One region of the Streptomyces sp. NPDC058274 genome, then DNA from elsewhere that is predicted to be linked to it. Evidence: riboswitches for the same ligand, from Rfam matches in the RefSeq annotation. Region 1 holds a riboswitch; each other region holds the start of a gene.

What was found. Region 1 has a riboswitch for thiamine pyrophosphate ahead of ACFVYF_RS29655 (thiamine ABC transporter substrate binding subunit). Riboswitches for the same ligand answer to the same signal wherever they lie in the genome.
Region 2: another riboswitch for thiamine pyrophosphate. It lies ahead of ACFVYF_RS08345 (purine-cytosine permease family protein); the one in region 1 lies ahead of ACFVYF_RS29655 (thiamine ABC transporter substrate binding subunit).
Region 3: another riboswitch for thiamine pyrophosphate. It lies ahead of thiC (phosphomethylpyrimidine synthase ThiC); the one in region 1 lies ahead of ACFVYF_RS29655 (thiamine ABC transporter substrate binding subunit).
Region 4: another riboswitch for thiamine pyrophosphate. It lies ahead of thiO (glycine oxidase ThiO); the one in region 1 lies ahead of ACFVYF_RS29655 (thiamine ABC transporter substrate binding subunit).

What each region holds. Positions count from the first base shown of each region.
Region 1 is NZ_JBHVXW010000019.1:44,050-49,203, reverse strand. It holds gene ACFVYF_RS29665 (phosphatidate cytidylyltransferase) at 1-763, shown strand, start outside; gene rlmN (23S rRNA (adenine(2503)-C(2))-methyltransferase RlmN) at 875-1,981, shown strand; TPP riboswitch at 2,063-2,168, shown strand; gene ACFVYF_RS29655 (thiamine ABC transporter substrate binding subunit) at 2,248-3,330, shown strand; gene ACFVYF_RS29650 (ABC transporter permease) at 3,447-5,054, shown strand; gene ACFVYF_RS29645 (ABC transporter ATP-binding protein) at 5,054-5,154, shown strand, end outside.
Region 2 is NZ_JBHVXW010000003.1:234,426-239,579, forward strand. It holds gene cobF (precorrin-6A synthase (deacetylating)) at 1-500, opposite strand, end outside; gene ACFVYF_RS08330 (DUF309 domain-containing protein) at 609-1,136, opposite strand; tRNA gene ACFVYF_RS08335 (tRNA-Pro) at 1,252-1,325, shown strand; gene lexA (transcriptional repressor LexA) at 1,443-2,117, opposite strand; TPP riboswitch at 2,360-2,454, shown strand; gene ACFVYF_RS08345 (purine-cytosine permease family protein) at 2,444-3,868, shown strand; gene thiD (bifunctional hydroxymethylpyrimidine kinase/phosphomethylpyrimidine kinase) at 3,865-4,716, shown strand; gene ACFVYF_RS08355 (ArgE/DapE family deacylase) at 5,027-5,154, opposite strand, start outside.
Region 3 is NZ_JBHVXW010000002.1:214,509-219,662, reverse strand. It holds gene ACFVYF_RS05450 (IclR family transcriptional regulator) at 1-88, shown strand, start outside; gene ACFVYF_RS05445 (SsgA family sporulation/cell division regulator) at 187-624, shown strand; gene ACFVYF_RS05440 (YibE/F family protein) at 862-2,463, opposite strand; TPP riboswitch at 2,535-2,691, shown strand; gene thiC (phosphomethylpyrimidine synthase ThiC) at 2,684-4,513, shown strand; partial or broken gene ACFVYF_RS05430 (VWA domain-containing protein) at 4,920-5,154, shown strand, end outside.
Region 4 is NZ_JBHVXW010000001.1:434,522-439,675, reverse strand. It holds gene ACFVYF_RS02000 (thiazole synthase) at 1-459, opposite strand, end outside; gene thiS (sulfur carrier protein ThiS) at 463-663, opposite strand; gene thiO (glycine oxidase ThiO) at 660-1,817, opposite strand; TPP riboswitch at 1,815-1,928, opposite strand; gene ACFVYF_RS01985 (hypothetical protein) at 1,981-2,340, shown strand; gene ACFVYF_RS01980 (NAD(P)/FAD-dependent oxidoreductase) at 2,386-3,612, shown strand; gene ACFVYF_RS01975 (Rv2175c family DNA-binding protein) at 3,819-4,190, shown strand; gene thiE (thiamine phosphate synthase) at 4,283-4,939, shown strand; gene metF (methylenetetrahydrofolate reductase [NAD(P)H]) at 5,080-5,154, shown strand, end outside.

The DNA.
Region 1 (5,154 bases):
TGCCGTGATCATCGCGTCGTTGTTCATCGTCAAGGCCGTGTTCGTCGGCGTGATCGCCGTCGCCGTGGTGGTGGGGCTGTGGGAGCTCACCTCACGGCTCGAGGAGCGCAAGGGCATCAAGGCGCCCCTCGTGCCGCTGGCGATCGGCGGCGCGGCGATGGTCGTCGCCGGTTACGTCCGGGGCGCCGAGGGCGCGTGGGTGGCGATGGCGCTCACCGCGCTGGCCGTCCTGGTCTGGCGGATGACCGAGCCGCCCGAGGGCTATCTCAAGGACGTCACCGCCGGGGTCTTCGCGGCCTTCTACGTGCCGTTCCTGGCGACGTTCGTGGCGATGATACTCACGGCCGACGACGGTCCGCGGCGCGTCCTGACGTTCCTGCTCCTGACGGTCGTCAGCGACACCGGCGCGTACGCCGTCGGCTGGCGCTTCGGCAAGCACAAGCTGGCGCCGCGCATCAGCCCCGGCAAGACCCGCGAGGGGCTCGTCGGAGCGGTCACCTTCGCGATGGCCGCGGGTGCGCTGTGCATGCAGTTCCTGATCGACGACGGCAGCTGGTGGCAGGGTCTGATCCTCGGGCTCGCGGTCGCCGCCAGTGCCACGCTCGGTGACCTCGGCGAGTCCATGATCAAGCGGGACCTCGGCATCAAGGACATGGGCACGCTGCTGCCGGGGCACGGCGGCATCATGGACCGGCTGGACTCGCTCCTGCCGACGGCACCGGTCGTGTGGCTGCTGTTGGTGATCTTCGTGGGCTCCGGCTGATCTGCACGCGTGACATCTCCGTACGTCGCTGACCTGCAGTTCTCGAGTGAGAGGCCCGCTGTCCACAGGGCGGCGGGCCTCTCTTCGTATGTCTGCGACACTGGAAGGGTTATGCCGAAGCCCGGAGAACTTACTTTCGTCGCCCCCCGCGGAGCCAAGAAGCCGCCGCGGCACCTTGCCGATCTCACGCCCGCCGAGCGTAAAGAGGCGGTTGCCGCGATCGGTGAGAAGCCGTTTCGCGCCAAGCAGCTCTCGCAGCACTACTTCGCGCGGTACGCGCACGACCCCGAGCAGTGGACGGACATCCCGGCCGCCTCGCGAGGGAAGCTCCAGGAAGCGCTGCTGCCCGAGCTGATGTCCGTCGTCCGGCACATCAGCTGTGACGACGACACCACCCGCAAGACCCTGTGGCGGCTCTTCGACGGCACGCTCGTCGAATCCGTGCTGATGCGCTACCCGGACCGGGTCACCATGTGCATCAGCTCGCAGGCCGGCTGCGGGATGAACTGCCCGTTCTGCGCCACCGGCCAGGCCGGGCTGGACCGGAATCTGTCCACCGGCGAGATCGTGCACCAGATCGTGGACGGCATGCGGGCCCTCAGGGACGGCGAGATTCCCGGTGGCCCCGCGCGGCTGAGCAACATCGTGTTCATGGGCATGGGCGAGCCGCTCGCCAACTACAAGCGGGTCGTGGGCTCGATCCGGGCGCTCACCGACCCCGAGCCCGATGGTCTGGGGCTCTCGCAGCGTGGCATCACCGTGTCGACCGTGGGCCTGGTGCCCGCGATCCACCGGTTCTCCGACGAGGGCTTCAAGTGCCGGCTCGCCATCTCCCTGCACGCGCCGGACGACGAGCTGCGCGACACCCTGGTCCCCGTGAACACGCGGTGGAAGGTGCGCGAGGTGCTGGACGCCGGCTGGGAGTACGCGGCCAAGTCGGGGCGCCGGCTGTCCATCGAGTACGCCCTGATCCGCGACATCAACGACCAGGCATGGCGTGGTGACCGGCTCGGACGGCTCCTCAAGGGCAAGCCCGTGCACGTGAACCTGATCCCGCTGAACCCGACGCCCGGCTCCAAGTGGACCGCCTCGCGGCCCGAGGACGAGAAGGCGTTCGTCGAGGCCATCGCGGCCCACGGCGTGCCGGTCACCGTCCGGGACACCCGCGGCCAGGAGATCGACGGCGCCTGCGGGCAGCTGGCGGCGGCGGAGCGCTAGGGCGCGGGACCGTAGCGTAAGGGAGCCACCGGCCGCGTTCCCGCACGGGAGCGGTAGTCTGGCTGGCGTACGTACATCTTCATATTCCGACAGGGGAGCGCCACAGCGCTGAGAGTGCGGCACAGGCCGCAGACCCTCTGAACCTTGCCCAGGTCATTCTGGGTAGGAAGTTCGGTCGTTACTCAAGCTGTTGCGCCCTGCCCGGGAACTATCAGAGGTTCCCGGGCAGGGCCGCGTCTCTTCCTGGTCATCCCAGGAGGAATTCAGTGAGCACCACCAAGAGGTTGACGGCGGCGGTCCTCGCCACCGGTCTCGGGCTCGTCACGCTCTCCGCGTGCGGCTCGTCCGACGACGAGGCCGGCTCCGGGTCCAAGACCGTGACCCTCGTCAGCCATGACTCCTTCGCCGCCTCGAAGAGCGTGCTCAAGGCGTTCGAGAAGGAGTCCGGGTACAAGGTCAGGGTCCTCAAGGACGGCGACGCCGGGCAGGCCGTCAACAAGGCCATCCTCACCAAGGACAACCCGCAGGGCGACGTCTTCTTCGGCGTCGACAACACCCTGCTGTCCCGCGCCCTGGACAACGGACTCTTCCAGCCGTACGCGGCCAAGGGCCTGTCCGCCGTCTCCGCGGACGTCCAGCTCGACAAGGCGAAGCACCGCGTCACGCCCATCGACTCCGGTGACATCTGCGTCAATTACGACAAGCAGTACTTCACCGACCACAAGCTGGCCCCGCCGCAGTCCTTCGACGACCTGGTCAAGCCCGCGTACAAGAACCTCCTCGTCACGGAGAACGCCTCGACGTCCTCCCCCGGCCTCGGCTTCCTGCTCGGCACCGCCGCGCGGTACGGGGACACCGGCTGGCAGGGCTACTGGAAGAAGCTCAAGGCCAACGGCGTGAAGGTCGTCGACGGCTGGGAGCAGGCCTACAACGACGAGTTCTCCGGTTCGGCCGGCGGCAAGAAGGCGAAGGCCGACCGCCCGCTGGTCGTCTCGTACGCCTCGTCGCCGCCCGCCGAGGTCATCTACGCCGATCCGCGGCCCAAGACCGCGCCGACCGGGGTCGCCGACGGCACCTGCTTCCGGCAGATCGAGTTCGCGGGCCTGCTGAGCAACGCGAAGAACGCGGCGGGCGGCAAGGCTCTCCTCGACTTCCTGATCACCAAGAAGTTCCAGGAGGACATGCCGCTGAACATGTTCGTGTACCCGGTGGTCGAGGGCGCCCGGGTGCCGGCCGAGTTCACCGAGTTCGGGCCGGCCGCCAAGAACCCCGAGACACTCACCCCCGGCACCATCGCCGACCACCGTGACCAGTGGGTCAAGTCGTGGACCTCACTCGTACTGAAGTAGCGACCCGGCCGCCCGGGAAGTCCCGGAAGCCCCCGAAGCGCGGGGAGCCCGGACAGCCCGGGGCGCCCCGCGCGCGCAGGGGACTCTCCCGCGGCGGCGCGGCGCGCCTCGGGCTGATGGCGCTGCCCGTCGCGTTCTTCGCGGTCTTCTTCGCGTACCCGGTGGCGGCGATCGTCGGCCGAGGGCTCAACGTCGACGGGGTCTGGCGGTTCGGGCGGATCGGCGAGGTGCTCGCGCAGTCCGGCATCCGGCACGTCCTGTGGTTCACCACCTGGCAGGCGTGCGCGTCGACCGCGCTGACGCTGCTGATCGCGCTCCCCGGCGCGTATGTCTTCGCGCGCTTCGAGTTCCGGGGCAAGCAGGTGCTGCGGGCGGTGGTCACCGTCCCCTTCGTGCTGCCGACCGTCGTCGTCGGCACCGCCTTCCTGGCGCTGGTCGGCCGGGGCGGGCTGCTCGACGAGCTGTGGGGCGTACGGCTGGACACCACCGTCTGGGCCATCCTCCTCGCGCACGTCTTCTTCAACTACGCGGTCGTGGTCCGGACGGTCGGCGGTCTCTGGGCGCAGCTCGACCCGCGTCAGGAGGAGGCCGCGCGGATGCTCGGTGCCTCCCGGTTCGCCGCCTGGCGCAAGGTGACCCTCCCGGCTCTCGGGCCCGCCCTCGCCGCCGCCGCCCTCATGGTCTTCCTCTTCACCTTCACCTCGTTCGGTGTGGTGCAGATCCTCGGCGGCCCCACCTTCTCGACCCTCGAGGTCGAGATCTACCGGCAGACCTCGGAGATCTTCGATCTCTCCACCGCCGCCGTGCTGACCATCGTCCAGTTCGTGGCGGTCGGCGCGATCCTCGCGGTGCACGCCTGGACCGTACGGCGCCGGGAGACCGCCCTGCGTCTGGTGGACGCCTCGATGACCGCGCGCCGGCCGCGCGGGGCCGGGCAGTGGGCGCTGCTCGCCGGGGTCCTCGCGAGTATCGCCGTCCTGCTCGTGCTGCCCCTCGGGGTGCTGGTCCAGCGGTCCCTGGACACCCCCGGCGGCTACGGGTTCGCGTACTACCGGGCCCTCACCTCCGAGGACGGCGGCATCTTCCTGGTGGCGCCGATCGAGGCGATCGGCAACTCGCTCCAGTACGCGCTCGCCGCCACTGCCGTCGCCGTGCTGATCGGCTCTCTCGCGGCCACCGCCCTCACCCGGCGGGCGGGCCGGCTGGTCCGCGGGTTCGACGCGCTGCTGATGCTGCCGCTCGGCGTCTCGGCGGTGACGGTCGGCTTCGGGTTCCTGATCGCCCTGGACGAGCCGCCGCTGGATCTGCGGTCCTCCTGGATCCTGGTGCCGCTTGCGCAGGCGCTCGTCGGTGTCCCGTTCGTGGTCCGTACGATGCTGCCCGTCCTGCGTGCGGTCGACGAGCGGCTGCGGGAGGCGGCGGCCGTGCTCGGGGCGTCGCCGTGGCGGGTGTGGCGCGAGGTCGATCTGCCGATGGTGCGGCGGGCGCTGCTGATCGCGGCCGGGTTCGCCTTCGCCGTCTCACTGGGCGAGTTCGGGGCGACCGTCTTCATCGCGCGGCCCGACCGACCCACGCTGCCGGTCGCCGTGGCCCGGCTCCTCGGCCGCGCCGGCGACCTCAACTACGGTCAGGCGATGGCCCTTTCGACGATCTTGATGGTGGTGTGCGCGGTGGCGCTGCTGGTTCTGGAGCGCCTGCGGACCGACCCGACGGGGGAGTTCTGATGACCAGGCTCACGAAGGAGCGGGGTGCCCTGCTCGGTATCGAGGCGGCGACCGTGCGGTTCGGCGGGCGGCCCGTGCTCGACGCCGTCGGCCTCGGCGT
Region 2 (5,154 bases), on a different contig from region 1:
TGGACGGGGCGCGCGACCCGGTTGAGTCCCGTGCGGTGCCTGGCGACGAGGGCCGAGACACTGCTGATCCCCGGAACGACGTCGTACGTGAACGCGACCGTGCCCCGGTCGAGGATCTCCTCCAGGATGCCGAGCGTGCTGTCGTACAGCGCGGGGTCGCCCCAGACCAGGAACGCGCCGCTGCCGTCCTCGCCCAACTCCTCGGCGATCAGCCGTTCGTAGAGGGCGGCGCGGGCGCTGCGCCAGTCACCGACGGCGGGGGAGTAGGCCGCGCCCCCGGCGGCCCGGTCGCGATCCGGGTCGCGCGCCTCGACCAGCCGGTACGCCCCCTCCGGCAGATGCGCGTCGAGGATGTCACGGCGCAGCTGGACGAGGTCGGACTTCACCTCGCCCTTGTCCAGGATGAAGAACACGTCCGTGCTCTTCAGCGCCTTGACCGCCTGCAGGGTCAGCTGGTCGGGATCGCCCGCCCCGATTCCGATGACATGAATCTTTCGCACGCCCCGAGTCTGCCCCACGCCACTGACAGCCGGTCTATCCGGGTTCGCTCCCGCGCAGTCGCGGTGCCCACGCCACGGCGTCGACCGCCGTACCGTCCCGCTCCGCGACTATCCGGGTTCGCTCCCGCGCAGTCGCGGTGCCCACGCCACGGCGTCGACCGCCGTACCGTCCCGCTCCGCGACCCCCGCCAACCTCCGCGCCCAGTCCGCCAGTTCCGCCAGATCCATCCCGTACGGACTGTCCTGTCCGGATTCGGCGGCCCACTGCTCGGTGGCGTCCGCCCCGCGTCGCAGCAGCCGGGCGCCGCCCGTCGTGTTCCCCCGGGCCGCATGGGTCAGCCCCACCGCGAGCTGGGCCAGCCCGCGCCACAGCGCGCGCTCGTCCGCCGGGCCCGACTTCCAGGCGTCTTCGAAGACCTCGTGCGCGTGGAACGGCTTGCCCGCCGCCAGCAGCGCCTGCGCCTCGACGACCGTCTCCGCGGGACTGCGTACGACCCCTTCGGGCTGCCGCTCCACCCCGTCCGTGCCGTACGGCAGGGGCCGGCCGAGACCGTCCCGGGGACGGGCATTGCGTGCCCGTCCCTCCGCGTCCCGGTCGCGTCGGCCGTCCGTCCCGGCCCTGGGAGTCCCGTTCATGTTCCGATTGTCCCGCGCCGGCCCCGGTGCCGCCCCCGCGCCCCCGGCGGACCGGCCCGTGGTGTGCGGTAAAGTGCTGTTCGCGCGATCACGCGGTTCACCGCGGCGAGCGCACCGGGACGTGGCGCAGCTTGGTAGCGCACTTGACTGGGGGTCAAGGGGTCGCAGGTTCAAATCCTGTCGTCCCGACGGTGCGAAGGGTCTTCGCGGGCGAGAGCCCGCGGGGGCCTTTTCTCGCTTGCACCGCTCCCGCGTGGCCGCCGTGTCCCCGTAGCCGCCGCCGGCGGGTCAGGCCCCCTGTCGCCGCTACAACTGGCGCATCAGGCCCACCACTCGGCCCAGGATCACCGCGTCCTCGCCGGGGATCGGCGCGTAGGCGGAGTTGCGCGGCATGAGCCACACCTGACCGTCCTGCCGGCGCAGCTGCTTGACCGTGGCCTCGTCCTCCAGGAGCGCGACGACGATGTCGCCGTGATCGGCGCTGTCCTGGCGGCGGACGGCCACCACGTCGCCGTCGCAGATGGCCGCCTCGATCATGCTGTCGCCGCTCACGGTCAGCGCGAAGAGATCGCCGTCGCCGACTATTTGGCGCGGCAGCAGGTAGACGTCCTCTATCGCCTCTTCGGCCAGGACGGGCGTGCCCGCGGAGATGCGGCCCACCAGTGGTACTGCGGCCGGCTCCGGCCCGCGCTCGGCGTCCAGACTCGGCGCCCAGCTGGGCCGTACCTGATACGCGCGGGGCCGGTGCGGATCGCGGTACAGGACGCCCTTGCGCTCCAGCACCGACAGCTGGTGGGAGACCGAGGAGGTGCTGGCCAGCTCGACCGCCTCGCCGATCTCGCGCATCGACGGCGGGTAGCCCTGCCGAGCCACCTCGGTCCTGATGAACTCGATGATGGCCTGCTGGCGGCCGGTCAGCTCGCCCTCCACCGACCCGGTCCCGGGCGGCCGGCCGCGGCGTGCCCGCGCGAGGTTCTCCACCTGCGCCCCCTCTGTTCAAGATCCCGTCAGGGCGTCACCATAGCCCGCCCTCCCGGACAAAGGGAACGTCGTCCGCGTATCACGGTATTCACACCGAGGCGTCCCTCCCGAGGCGCACTTCGGGACCGTGCGGCGCGGCCGTGACCCGCCGCACCGGCCCGGTCACCGTCCGCGGACCGTGCTCGGCCACTGTCCACCCCCACCACCTGGACGTACGCGCGCGCCGGGCTATCCTGGCCGGCGTACCGGACACGGGGTGCCCCGCACGAGGGCTGAGATCACACCCGTCGAACCTGAACCAGTTAGGACTGGCGGAGGGATGTCTCATGTCATGGCCGCATGCCCGCGGTGAGGTGGCCGTCGGGGCCCCACAGCGCGTCTTCGACGGGCGGATGCCCGCCGCTCCCGGTGATCTGCGGGTCGAGGCCCGTGGCATCGCACCCGTCCCCGAGGACGCGCGGTACGGCAGCCCGGCCCGGCTGTTCACCGTGTGGTTCGCCCCCAACCTGACCATGACGGGCGTGTTCACCGGCACCGTCGGCGTCGCGCTCGGCCTCGACTTCGCCACCGCCCTCACCGCCGTCGTCCTCGGCACCCTCCTGGGCGCGGTGCCGACCGCGTACCTCGGCACCTGGGGCAGTCAGACCGGTGCGGGGCAACTCCCGCTCGCCCGGCTGGCGTTCGGCCGGGCCGTCGCGGTGCCGGGCGCCCTGCAGTGGCTGTCCTCGATCGCCTGGGACGCGCTGATCGGCCTGTTCGGCGGGGACGCGCTGGCCCAGCTGTGCGGCTGGCCGTTCTGGCTGGGCGTCCTGGTCGTGATGGCCGCCCAAGGAGCTCTCGGTGTCCTCGGATACGAGGCGATCCACCGGCTCCAGACCGTGATGACCTTCGCCCTCGCCGCCGCCTTCGCCGCGCTGACCGCCAAGCTGCTCAACGGCAGCCACCCGACCGCCGTCGCCACGGTCCACGGCGCCGACCGGGCCGGCGCGTTCGTCCTGACCTGCACCATCGCGCTGAGCCTCGCGCTGTCCTGGGCCCCCTACGCCAGTGACTTCAGCCGGTACCTCCCGCGCACCGCGTCCCGGCCGCGGATGTTCTGGTGCACGCTGCTCGGGGTCAGCGTGTCCTTCGTGGCCGTCCAGGCGCTGGGCCTGTGGGGAGCGTCCGTCTTCACCGACCAGACCGCCGGGGGCGTCGACACCCTGCTCGGCGGCGGTGTCCTCGGTGCGTTCGGCCTGCTCGCCGTCGCGCTCGCGGCCCTGTCCAGCAACGCCATGAACGACTACAGCGGCTCGCTGGCCCTGCAGACCATGGGGGTGCGCCTGCCGCGCCCGGTCGCCGCCGCACTGGCCGCCGTCCTCGGCTTCCCGCTCGTCCTGTGGATGCACGCGGCCGACACCACCACCCGCTTCCAGAACGTGCTGCTGCTCGTCGGCTACTGGATCCCGGGATTCGTCGCGATCGTGGCTGTCGACTGGCTCGTCCGCGCCCGGGCCCGCGCCGGCGCCCCGGTCGACCTGGCCGCCGAGAGCGCCCGCCCGCAGCCATGGTGGCCCGCGCTCACGGCGTTCGTCGTCGCCTTCGCCGCCGCCGTCCCGTTCATGAGCACCAGCCTGTACGTGGGTCCGGTGGCCGACGCCCTGCACGGCGCCGACCTCGCCTACGGGGTGGCCTTCGTCGTGGCGCTCGCCGTGTACGCCCCGCTGCGCCTCGGCCTCGGCCGCGGTGCCTCGAAGGAGGCCCGGGTATGACCCAGCCCGCCCACTCGCCGGCCGCCGCGACCCCCTCGGTTCCGGCAGCCTCCGTCGCGCCGCCGCGCGTCCTGACCGTCGCCGGATCCGACTCCGGGGGCGGCGCCGGCATCCAGGCCGACCTGAAGACGATGCTCGCGCTGGGCGCGCACGGCATGAGCGTGCTGACCGCGGTCACCGCGCAGAACTCCCTCGGCGTCCAGGGGGCGTGGGAGCTGCCGGCCGAGGCGGTGCGGGCGCAGTACCGCAGCGTCGTGGACGACATCGGCGTACAGGCGGTGAAGACCGGCATGCTGGCCTCGCCCCTGCTGGTCGAGACCGTCGCCGAGCTGCTCGCGGACACCGCCGCACCCGTGGTCGTGGACCCGGTGAGCGTCTCCAAGCACGGTGACCGGCTGCTCGCCGACGACGCGCTGGACGCCGTACGAACCGTACTGCTGCGGGTCGCGACGGTGGCGACCCCGAATCTCGACGAGACGGCGCAGCTCACCGGCGTCTCGGTGACGAGTGAAGGCGACATGCGCCGGGCCGCGGAACGGCTCCTGAAGTTCGGGCCGCGGTGGGTGCTCGTGAAGGGCGGTCATCTGCCGGGCGAGGCCGTGGACCTGCTGACCGACGGCAGCGAGGAGCACTGGCTGCGGGCCCCGCGCCACGACAACCGCCATACACACGGCACGGGTTGCACCCTGGCCTCCGCGATCGCGGTCGGCCTGGCGCAGGGGTATCCGGTACCGGAGGCGGTACGCCGGGCGAAGGAGTACGTCACGGGTGCGATCGCCGCGGGCTTCGCCCTGGGCGCGGGCCTGGGCCCGGTCGACCACGGCTGGCGGACCCGCCCGGGCCGGTGACGTCCTGCGTCCGCACTCGGTCGTCGCGGTGGGCCGGGCGCGGGCCCGGTCGACCACGGCTGGCGGACCCGCCCGAGCCGGTGACGTCCTGCGTCCGCACTCGGTCGTCGCGGTGGGCCGGGCGCTTCCCGCCGGCCGGTCCCGGTGGGCCGGGCGCTTGTCCGGGCGGCTCCCGGTGGGACCGGGCGTCTCGGGCTCCCGCGGTTCAGGCGGGCCGGGGCCGCTTCCCTGTTACCGGGTTCCCGAGGCTTCGGTGAGCGGCCGTCTCCTGTTAGCGGGTTCCCGAGGCTTCGGTCACGGCCGCCTCCCGTTACCGGGTCCCCGCTTTCCTGAGCGCCGTGAGGACCAGCGTGCGGGTGACGGCGACGGTTTCGGCGAGCGATACGCGTTCGCCGGGGCCGTGGGCGAGGCGCACGTCGCCGGGGCCGTACTGAAGCG
Region 3 (5,154 bases), on a different contig from region 1:
GGCCGAGCGGCTGCTTCCCGCGGCACGGCAATTGCAGGCCGAGATCGGCAGCCTGCTAAGAACACTCACGATCTCTATCAGCATCTGAAAACTCACTCCTTGTGATCTGCCGTGTACTTTCTGCAAGATGCCACCAGCGTCAGGGGACGATTCCTGGCCAGTCGACGGCAAACCACGGGGTAGGCGATGCGCGAGTCGGTGCAGGCAGAGGTCATGATGAGCTTTCTCGTGTCGGAGGAGCTCTCCTTCCGCATTCCGGTGGAGCTGCGATATGAGACCAGTGATCCTTTTGCCGTGCGGCTGACTTTTCATCTGCCCGGTGATGCGCCGGTGACCTGGACATTCGGGCGGGAGTTGCTGATCGACGGCGTGGGCCGGGCCTGCGGCGACGGGGATGTGCGGATCGCGCCGGCGGACCCGGAGGCATTCGGCGAGGTGCTGATCCGGCTTCAGGTGGGCGGCGACCACGCGCTGTTCCGGTCCGGTACGGCACCGCTCGTGGCGTTCCTCGACCGCACGGACAAGCTGGTGCCGCTCGGGCAGGAGTGTTCCCTCGCCGACTTCGACACCCACCTAGACGAGGCGCTGGACCGCATCCTCGCGGAGGAGCAGAGCGCGGGCTGAGACGCGGCGCGCGCCTGAAGTGGCGTAACGCTTCCTCACCCTTGGGTCGGTGCAGTACCGCTCGCGTTCAGAGGGTCCTGTGCCGCTCTCACGACGGGGTCTGATCCGCTGCCGCTCCCACGACGGGGTCTGATCCGCTGCCGCTCCCACAGCGGGGTCTGATCCGCTACCGCTCCCACGACGGGTCTGATCCGCTCCCGTCCGGGCAGGCCCAAGAGTCCCGCGGGCCCGGAGGCTTCAGTGCTTGCGTCGGCGGCCCTTCCCGCTGCGGGCCGGTGTCCGGGCAGCCGCGGGCGCCGGAACCGCCGTGCCGCTCGGGCGGTCCGCGGAGACGACCAGGGCCGCCAGGGCCGTGGTCACGGGTACGGACGCCACCAGGCCGATCGAGCCGACCAGGGTGCGCACGATCTCCTCGGCGACCAGCTCGCTGTTGGCGACCGTGCCGACGCTGCTCTGCGCGATCGAGAAGAGCAGCAGCAGGGGGAGGGCCGCACCCGCGTACGCCAGGACGAGGGTGTTGACGACGGAGGCGATGTGGTCGCGGCCGATCCGGATGCCCGCCCGGTACAGCCCGCGCCACCCCATCGTCGGGTTGGCCTCGTGCAGCTCCCAGACCGCCGACGTCTGCGTCACCGTCACATCGTCGAGCACACCGAGCGAACCGATGATCACGCCCGCGAGGAGCAGACCGCTCATGTCGATGGACGGATACAGGCCATGGATCAGGCCGGTGTTGTCGTCCACATTGCCGGTCAGCGCGGCCCAGCCGATGAACGCGGAGCCCAGCAGGCCGATCAGCACCAGCGAGAGCAGCGTGCCGACCACCGCCACCGACGTACGGGCCGACAGTCCGTGGCACATGTAGAGGGCGATCAGCATGATGGCGCTGGCGCCGATCACCGCCACCACCAGGGGGTTCGAGCCCTGCAGGATCGCCGGCAGGATGAAGAACGTCAGGATCAGGAAGCTGACGGCGAGCGCGATCAGCGCCATGAGACCGCGCATCCGGCCCACCACCACGACGGCCAGCGCGAAGATCCCGGCGAGCACCGCCATGGGGATCTTGCGGTTCACGTCGGTGACCGAGTACTGCAGGTTCTTGGGCGCGGACGGCTCGTACGCGACCACGACCTTCTCGCCCTGGTGCAACTGGCGTGACTGGTCGGGCTGGACGATCTCCGTGAACGTACGGCCCTTGTCCTTGCCGGTGTCGATCCGGATCGTCGCCTTCTTGCAGTCGCCCGTCGCCTGCTGCTGCGCCGAGGAGCCCTCGGGCGTGGAGGTGTCACCGGTCGGGGTGTCCCCCGAGGCGTTCACGGACTTGCAGTCCACCTGGTCGACTCTGGTGACCGTGGCCTGCTGGCTCTGCCGGTCGAAACCGACGCCGGTGCGTTCGTGCGAGGGAGCGCCACCCGGCCAGAATACGGCCAGGCCGACGACGACCGCGGCCGCGAAGGGAATCAGGACGGCTGCGATGACCTTGCGCAGGTGCTTGGAGACCGGGGCGGCGGGGCCGTGGCTGTGCGAGTGGCCGTGTCCGTGACCGTTGCCGGGGCCGTGCGCGTCACCGGATCCGGATCCGGATCCGGATCCGGAACCTGAGCCGGAACTGGAGCCTGAGCCGTGCCCGCCGCCGTTCCCAGGGCCGTGGCCACCGTCCGGCCGGTGCCCGTGCCCCTGCCCGTGACCGTCGCCGGGACCACCGTGCCCATGTCCGTCGCCGGGACCACCGCGCCCGTGCCCCTGCCCGCCGCCGGGACCCCGTCCCTGCCCGTCGCCCGGACCCCGTCCACGCGGCGGCTCGGACGGTGGAAACGAGGGCTGCTGCGTCGTGGTCACCGACCGATCATCGCAAGAACGGCAGGGGCCCTCTGTTCACCGCGCCAGATATGACGCTAGCGTGGAGGCACCTTTGCACACGCGGGAGCTCGGAGCACCGGGCTGAGAGGGCGCTGACCTTCGTCTCAGCGATGTTTCACATGAAACATCGGCAGACGGAACTCGCTGCGTCGACCGCCGAACCTGTTACCGGGTAATGCCGGCGTAGGGAGTAGGTCTCATGACCATCAAGGACGTACGCACGCCTGCCTCCAGCCAGACGGACGGGGCGAGCGCTCCGGCCGGCGACGGTGGGGCACCCGCCCCCACCGAGAGCGGCGAGGCCGGGAAGTCCATCGGCTGGCACAAGGCATACGTCGAGGGCTCTCGCCCCGACCTGCGGGTGCCGGTCCGTCAGGTGCACCTCACCAACGGGCAGTCGGTCACGCTGTACGACACCTCGGGCCCGTACACCGATCCGACCGTCGACACCGACGTACGCAGGGGGCTGGCCCCGCTGCGCGAGAACTGGATCATCGCCCGCGGTGACACCGAGGAGTACGCGGGCCGTCCGGTGCGCCCCGAGGACGACGGAATCAAGCACACCTCACCGCGCGGGGGGCTCAGGAACCTCGACGCGGTCTTCCCGGGGCGGCCGCGGCAACCGCGCCGGGGGCGCCCCGGGGAGGCCGTCACGCAGCTCGCGTACGCCCGCCGCGGGGAGATCACGCCCGAGATGGAGTTCGTGGCCGTCCGGGAGAACGTCGACCCCGAGGTCGTACGCGAGGAGATCGCCGCCGGTCGCGCGGTGCTGCCCGTGAACGTCAACCACCCGGAGATCGAGCCGATGATCATCGGCAAGCGCTTCCTGGTGAAGGTCAACGCCAACATCGGCAACTCGGCGGTCACCTCTTCCATCGAGGAGGAGGTGGACAAGATGACGTGGGCGACCAAGTGGGGTGCCGACACGGTCATGGACCTGTCCACGGGCCGCAACATCCACACCACCCGTGAGTGGGTACTGCGCAACTCCCCCGTGCCCATCGGCACGGTGCCGCTGTACCAGGCGCTGGAGAAGGTCGACGGCCGCGCCGAGGAGCTGACCTGGGAGATCTACAAGGACACGGTCGTCGAGCAGGCCGAGCAGGGCGTGGATTACATGACGGTGCACGCGGGCGTGCGCCTGCCGTACGTGCCGCTCACCGCGAACCGCAAGACCGGCATCGTCTCGCGCGGCGGCTCGATCATGGCCGCGTGGTGCCTCGCGCACCACAAGGAGTCGTTCCTGTACGAGAACTTCGAGGAGCTCTGCGAGATCCTCGCCGCCTACGACGTCACGTACTCGCTCGGCGACGGGCTGCGGCCGGGGTCGATCGCGGACGCCAACGACGCCGCGCAGTTCGCGGAGTTGAGGACGCTCGGGGAACTCAACACGATCGCGAAGCGTTTCAACGTGCAGACCATGATCGAGGGCCCGGGCCATGTCCCGATGCACAAGATCAAGGAGAACATCGACCTTCAGCAGGAGATCTGCGAGGAGGCGCCGTTCTACACGCTCGGCCCACTGACGACGGATGTGGCGCCGGCGTACGACCACATCACCTCCGGCATCGGCGCCGCGATGATCGCCTGGTGGGGTACGGCCATGCTCTGCTACGTCACGCCCAAGGAGCACCTGGGCCTGCCCAACCGTGACGACGTCAAGACCGGAGTCATCACCTACAAGATCGCCGCACACGCGGCCGACCTCGCCAAGGGGCACCCCGGCGCTCAGGACTGGGACGACGCGCTGTCCGACGCCCGTTTCGAGTTCCGCTGGGAGGACCAGTTCAATCTGGCCCTCGACCCGGACACGGCACGGGAGTTCCACGACGAGACCCTCCCGGCCGAGCCCGCCAAGACGGCCCACTTCTGCTCGATGTGCGGGCCGAAGTTCTGCTCGATGAAGATCTCCCACGACATCCGCCGCGAACACGGCGGTTCCCAGGTGGAGATCGAGGAGGGCATGGCGCAGAAGTCCAAGGAGTTCGCGGCCGCGGGGAACCGGGTCTATCTGCCGCTGGCCGACTGACCGCTGGAACGGCGGTGTTCCCCGGGGATTTCCGACCGGGGAGCACCGCCATCCTGCACGCGGAACCGCCGCGTTTCAGTGGCGCTGGGCATTCCGCAGACGCTCGATCTGCTTTTCGAGCAGGTCGGTGGGGAAGAATGCGGGACTGCCGCCCACCTTCATCGTGTCAAACGTCGCGATGGCGGTACCGACTCGCACGACGACGTATCGATCGATCCCTGGGAATTTCCTGTCCGACGTATCGATCGATCCGTGGGACCTTTCTGTCCGGCCCGCCCGGCGTACGGCCGCCTGCGTTCCGGTGCTGCTTAGGGGGTGTCCTGGGCGTACCCGACACGGCGGGCGACCTCAATCGAGAGGTCGGGAAGGTGTCCTTCGGCTCTGCCGGGTCGGCAGACTGGTGGGCATGACAGCCAGGTCGATGAGCAAGGGTGCCAACCTTTCCGTTCGTTCCGGTACGGTGCGCGCCGAGCTTTCTTGGTCCGCTGGACCCGGTGTGCCCGATGCCGATGCCTCGGCGCTGCTGCTGACCCCGGCCGGCCGGGTGCGTGACGACGGTGACTTCGTCTTCTACAACCAGCCTCACCACGCGTCCAACGCCGTAAGGCATCTCGGGAAACAGACGGCTTCCGGGGTCACGA
Region 4 (5,154 bases), on a different contig from region 1:
CGGCATCACGGCGGCGCAGCCGACGTCCTCCAGCTTCCGTGCCAGGACCGGGTCGTCGTTCGTGTACGGCAGCACGGTGAAGCCGTCGTCCACGAGCGTCTCGGCGGCGTCCAGCAGCTCGATCGGATCGGGCAGCAGCGTGCGCTCGTCGGCGATGACCTCCAGCTTGACCAGGTCGGTGCCGAGGGCCTCGCGGGCCAGGCGAGCGGTCAGCACGGCCTCACCCGCGGTGAAACAGCCCGCCGTGTTCGGCAGCACCCGGATGCCGAGCCTGTCGAGCACGGAGAGGACCGAGCCGTGCGCCGCCGGGTTCACGCGCCGCATCGCGACCGTCGTCAGCTCCGTGCCGGACGCGACGAGCGAGCGTTCCAGCACGTCGAGGCTGGGGGCGCCGCCGGTGCCCATGATCAGCCGGGACGAGAAGGTCGTACCGCCGAGGACGAAGGGATCGTCGGCCATGGGTCAGCCTCCTTGGACGGCGGTGAGGACTTCGACGCGGTCACCCTCGGAGAGGGACGTGGACGACCACCGCGCGCGTGGGACGACGGTTTCGTTGAGCGCGGCGGCGACGCCGGACGGGGCCGGGGTCAGGGTCGAGACGAGCGTGTCGAGCGCGGTGCCCGCGGCGATCCGCTGCTGTTCGCCGTTGACGATGATGTTCATGCGGGCTGCTCCGTGAGGGCCGTGCTGAAGCGCTTGGGGGTGAAGGGGCGTGCCTCGGCCGGGAGTTCACCGGTGGCGAGTACGTGGGCCATGGCGTCGCCGGTCACGGGCGTCAGCAGGACGCCGTTGCGGAAGTGCCCGGTGGCCAGCAGGAGGCCGTCGAGCTCGGTCGGGCCGAGCAGCGGCGCGTTGTCCGGCGAGCCGGGGCGCAGACCCGCCCGGGTCTCGGTGAGCGGCAGTTCGGTGATCCCGGGGACCAGCTCATGGGCGTCGCGCAGCAGCTCGTACACGCCGCCCGCGGTCACCGTCATGTCCCAGCCCAGCTCCTCGCTGGTGGCGCCGACGACCAGCTCGCCGTTCTCGCGCGGCACCAGATAGACATGGCTGCCGCGGACGACGGCCCGCACGGTCCGGCTCAGGAAGGGCGCGTACCGGCCCGGCACGGTCAGCCGCAGCACCTGCCCCTTCACCGGCCGCACGGGCGGCAGTACGGCGTCGGGGACCCCGGCGAGCCGCCCGCTGAGGCTGCCCGCGGCGAGGACGACGTGGCCCGCCGAGAGTGCGGTGCCGTGCGCGGTGCCGATGCCCGTGGCCCGGTCCCGGGCGACGGAGAGCCGCTCGGCCCAGGTCCGGTGGAAGACGACCCCGGCGCGCTCGCATGCGGTGACCAGGGCCCTGGCCAGCCGGCGCGGGTCGATCTGGTGATCGCCGTCCACCCGCAGGCCGCCGCGCACCCCGGGCGCCAGCAGCGGCTCCAGGCGGCGGCACTCGCGGCCGCTCAGCCACTCGGACTCCAGGCCCGACTGGCTCTGCAGGGCGTGCAGTTCGCGCAGATGGGCCCGGTCGTCGGCGTCGAGCGCGACGGCGAGCGTGCCGCACTGGCGGTAGCCGAGGTCCAGGCCGGTCTCCGCGGTCAGCTCGGCCACGAAGTCCGGATAGCGGCGCGCGGAGGCGAGGTTGAGCCCCAGCAGGGTCTGCTCGCCGTAGTGCAGTTCGGTCACGGCGGCCAGCATCCCGGCGGCCACCTGCGCCGCTCCGCCGCCCGGTTCCGGGTCCACGACCGCGGTGGAGAACCCGCGCTGAGCGGCCCGCCAGGCGGTCACCAGACCGATGATTCCGCCCCCGATGACCAGGACGTCTGAGGTACGCGACATGGGCGTCCAGCCCCTCCCTTCGCCGGCATGACCCGGATCAGGTTCGTACGGTCGGAGGCCGTCCCAGCCTCCCTCTCAGCCCGGTGCGTCCGGGCTCCCGCGTGTGCTTTACGTTGGCCAGCCTAGCCCTTCGTCTCGAACCTCAGTAGAGGAGCCTCCGCGCATGGCCCGTTCGCTCGACGGTCTCGTCCTGGCCCCGGTCGCCGACCAGGCGCCGGGTCAGGTCGGCACCCGCACCCGGTTCACGTACCACGAGAAGGACGGAGTGATCTGGGCCGAGTACGCGGGCGGTGATGTCGTACGTGGTCATCTCGTGGGTAGACGGGAGGGTGACCGGCTCGACTTCCGTTACGTGCAGCTGAAGCACGACGGCACGACCTCCTCCGGGCACTGCGTGTCCGCGGTCGTCGAACTGGCCGACGGCCGGGTGCGCCTGGAGGAGACCTGGCAATGGGAATCGCAGGCGGGCAGCGGGACGAGCGTGGTGGAACAGATCCACGAGAAGTGTGGAACAGGTCACTGAGCACGTCCCCTGACTGACAATTTGTCAGGTGTCTAAGGTGATCAGGTGAGCGAGCAGACGCAGGCGCAGGAGCGGACCGCACGACGGGTCGTCGTCGTGGGCGCGGGCATGGCCGGGGTGCAGACCGCGGTCGCCCTGCGGGAACAGGGCTTCACCGGCAGCGTGACCCTGATCGGCGCGGAGCCGCACCAGCCCTACGACAGGCCGCCCCTGTCCAAGGCCGTGCTGCTCGGCAAGTCGGAGGGGTCCGCCTTCGACGTGGACTTCGAGGGACTGGGCATCGAACTGCAGCTCGGCCGCGAGGCACTCGCCGTGCGCCCCGGGGACCACGAGCTGGACACCGACTCCGGTCCGGTGCCGTACGACGTCCTCGTCCTCGCGACGGGTGCCGAACCGATCCGGCTGCCGGGCACGGAGGGCGTGCCGGGGGTCCATCTGCTGCGCACCCTCGACGACGCCGAGCGGCTGCGTCCCGTGCTCGCCCAGCAGCACGACATCGTGGTCGTGGGAGCGGGCTGGATCGGGGCCGAGTTCGCCACGGCGGCGCGTGAGGCCGGCTGCGCGGTGACCGTCGTCGAGGCCGCCGACCGGCCGCTGGCCGGAGCGCTGCCCGCCGAGGTGGCCGCGCCGATGGCCGCCTGGTACGCCGACAGCGGTGCCACGCTGCGCACCCACGCGCGCGTGGAGCGCGTCGAGCCCGGCGCGGTGATCCTGGACGACGGTTCGCGGGTGCCCGCTGGCGCGGTCGTCGTGGGCATCGGCGCCCGCCCCGCGACCGCCTGGCTGGCCGGCTCCGGGATCACGCTCGGCGCCCACCGCGAGGTGCTGGCCGACGCCCATCTGCGCACTTCCGCGCCGGATGTGTTCGCGGTCGGCGACTGTGCCTCCTTCCCCTCGGGGCGGTACGAGGGGCGTCTTCTGGTCCACCACTGGGACAACGCCCTGCAGGGGCCGCGCACGGTGGCGGCGAACATCATCGGCGAGGCCCCGGCGGCCTACGACCCGGTTCCGTACTTCTGGTCCGAGCAGTTCGGCCGCTTCGTGCAGTACGTCGGCCATCACGCCCCCGCCGACACGACGGTGTGGCGCGGCGACCCGACGGGGGCGGCCTGGACGGTCTGCTGGCTGCGGGAGGGCCGGCTCGTCGCGCTTCTCGCGGTCGGCCGCCCCCGGGACCTGGCCCAGGGCCGCAAGGTCATCGAGGCGGGGATCCCCATGGATCCGGAACTCCTCGCGGACCCGGCGCGGCCACTGAAGGCCGCCGCGGCCTAGGCACCTGGGGCCGTCCGGCGGATCTTGCGGTTCCGTTCCGTTGGTCCGGTTGCGGTGGTTCCGTCCGGCGGTTCCGTCCCGGCGGTGCCGGGAAAGAGGGCTGACCCCGCGATCCACCGCACGATCCACCGGACAGGCACTATCCGTCACCCCAGGTCGGAGGGGTCTGGCTTCCGACTGTCAGTCCGGGATGGCAGGCTTGTCCTGTGACCGAGATTGACGCAAAGATCGATGCTCTCGTCCCCGCCTGGCTCACCCTCCCCGACATCGCCGAACAGTTCGGCGTCGAGGTGACCCGCGTCCGGCAGCTGGTCAGGGAAGGCCAGCTGATCGCCGTACGCCGTGGTGAGAACCGCGCGCTGCACGTCCCCGCCGCATTCATCGACGGGGCCGAGCAGAAGGTCGTCAAGGGCCTGACCGGCACCCTGACGCTCCTGCGGGACGACGGCTTCTCCGACGAAGAGATGCTCGAGTGGCTCTTCACCCCCGACCCGACCCTGCCCGGCACCCCCGCGCAGGCTCTGAGCGAGAATCGCGGCACGGAGGTGAAGCGCCGCGCCCAGGCGCTCGCCGTCTGATCCGACAACCGTCCGGCGTACGGACCACGGCTCGCCGCTCCACCCGGCCGCCGCGGTCCGTACGTGCCACCGACCACGGGGGACATACCCGCATGCCCGAGACCGCCGCCACCGCCCGCCGACAGCTCGCCGACGCCCGGGTCTACCTGTGCACGGACGCCCGTAAGCGCCAGGGCGACCTCGCCGAGTTCCTGGACGCGGCCCTGGCGGGCGGGGTCGACATCGTGCAGCTGCGCGACAAGGGCATGGAGGCCGCCGAGGAGCTGGAGCACCTCCAGGTCTTCGCGGACGCCTGCGCCCGCCACGGCAAGCTCCTCGCGGTCAACGACCGTGCCGACGTCGCCCATGCCGTCGGCGCCGACGTGCTGCACCTCGGCCAGGGTGACCTCCCCGTCCCCGCCGCCCGCGCGATCCTCGGCGAGGACGTCCTGATCGGCCGCTCCACGCATGCCGGGCCCGAGGCCGCGGCCGCCGCCGTCCAGGACGGCGTGGACTACTTCTGCACGGGCCCCTGCTGGCCCACCCCCACCAAGCCCGGCCGTCACGCCCCCGGCCTCGACCTGGTGCGGCACACCGCCTCGCTGGGCACCGACCGCCCCTGGTTCGCCATCGGCGGCATCGACCTCGGCAATCTGGACGAGGTGCTCGAAGCGGGCGCCCGCCGCGTCGTCGTCGTGCGGGCGATCACCGAGGCGGACGACCCCGCGGCGGCGGCCGGAGAGTTCGCGAAGCGGCTCCGGGCGGCTTGACCAGCTCGCACAGCGGTTCCGGCGGCGTAAGGCGCCGGAGCTTGACGCTGCGTGTCCGAAGGGTGGACAAGAAGTCGACAAATCGGACAAATCTCATCGGTTCGGTTGGGGGACCGGCGTCCCCTGGCTAACCTGCGGATATGGCCCTCGGATCTGCCTCCACCAGGACTGATCGCGCACGCACCGTGCGCGACATGCTCGCGACCGGCAAGAAG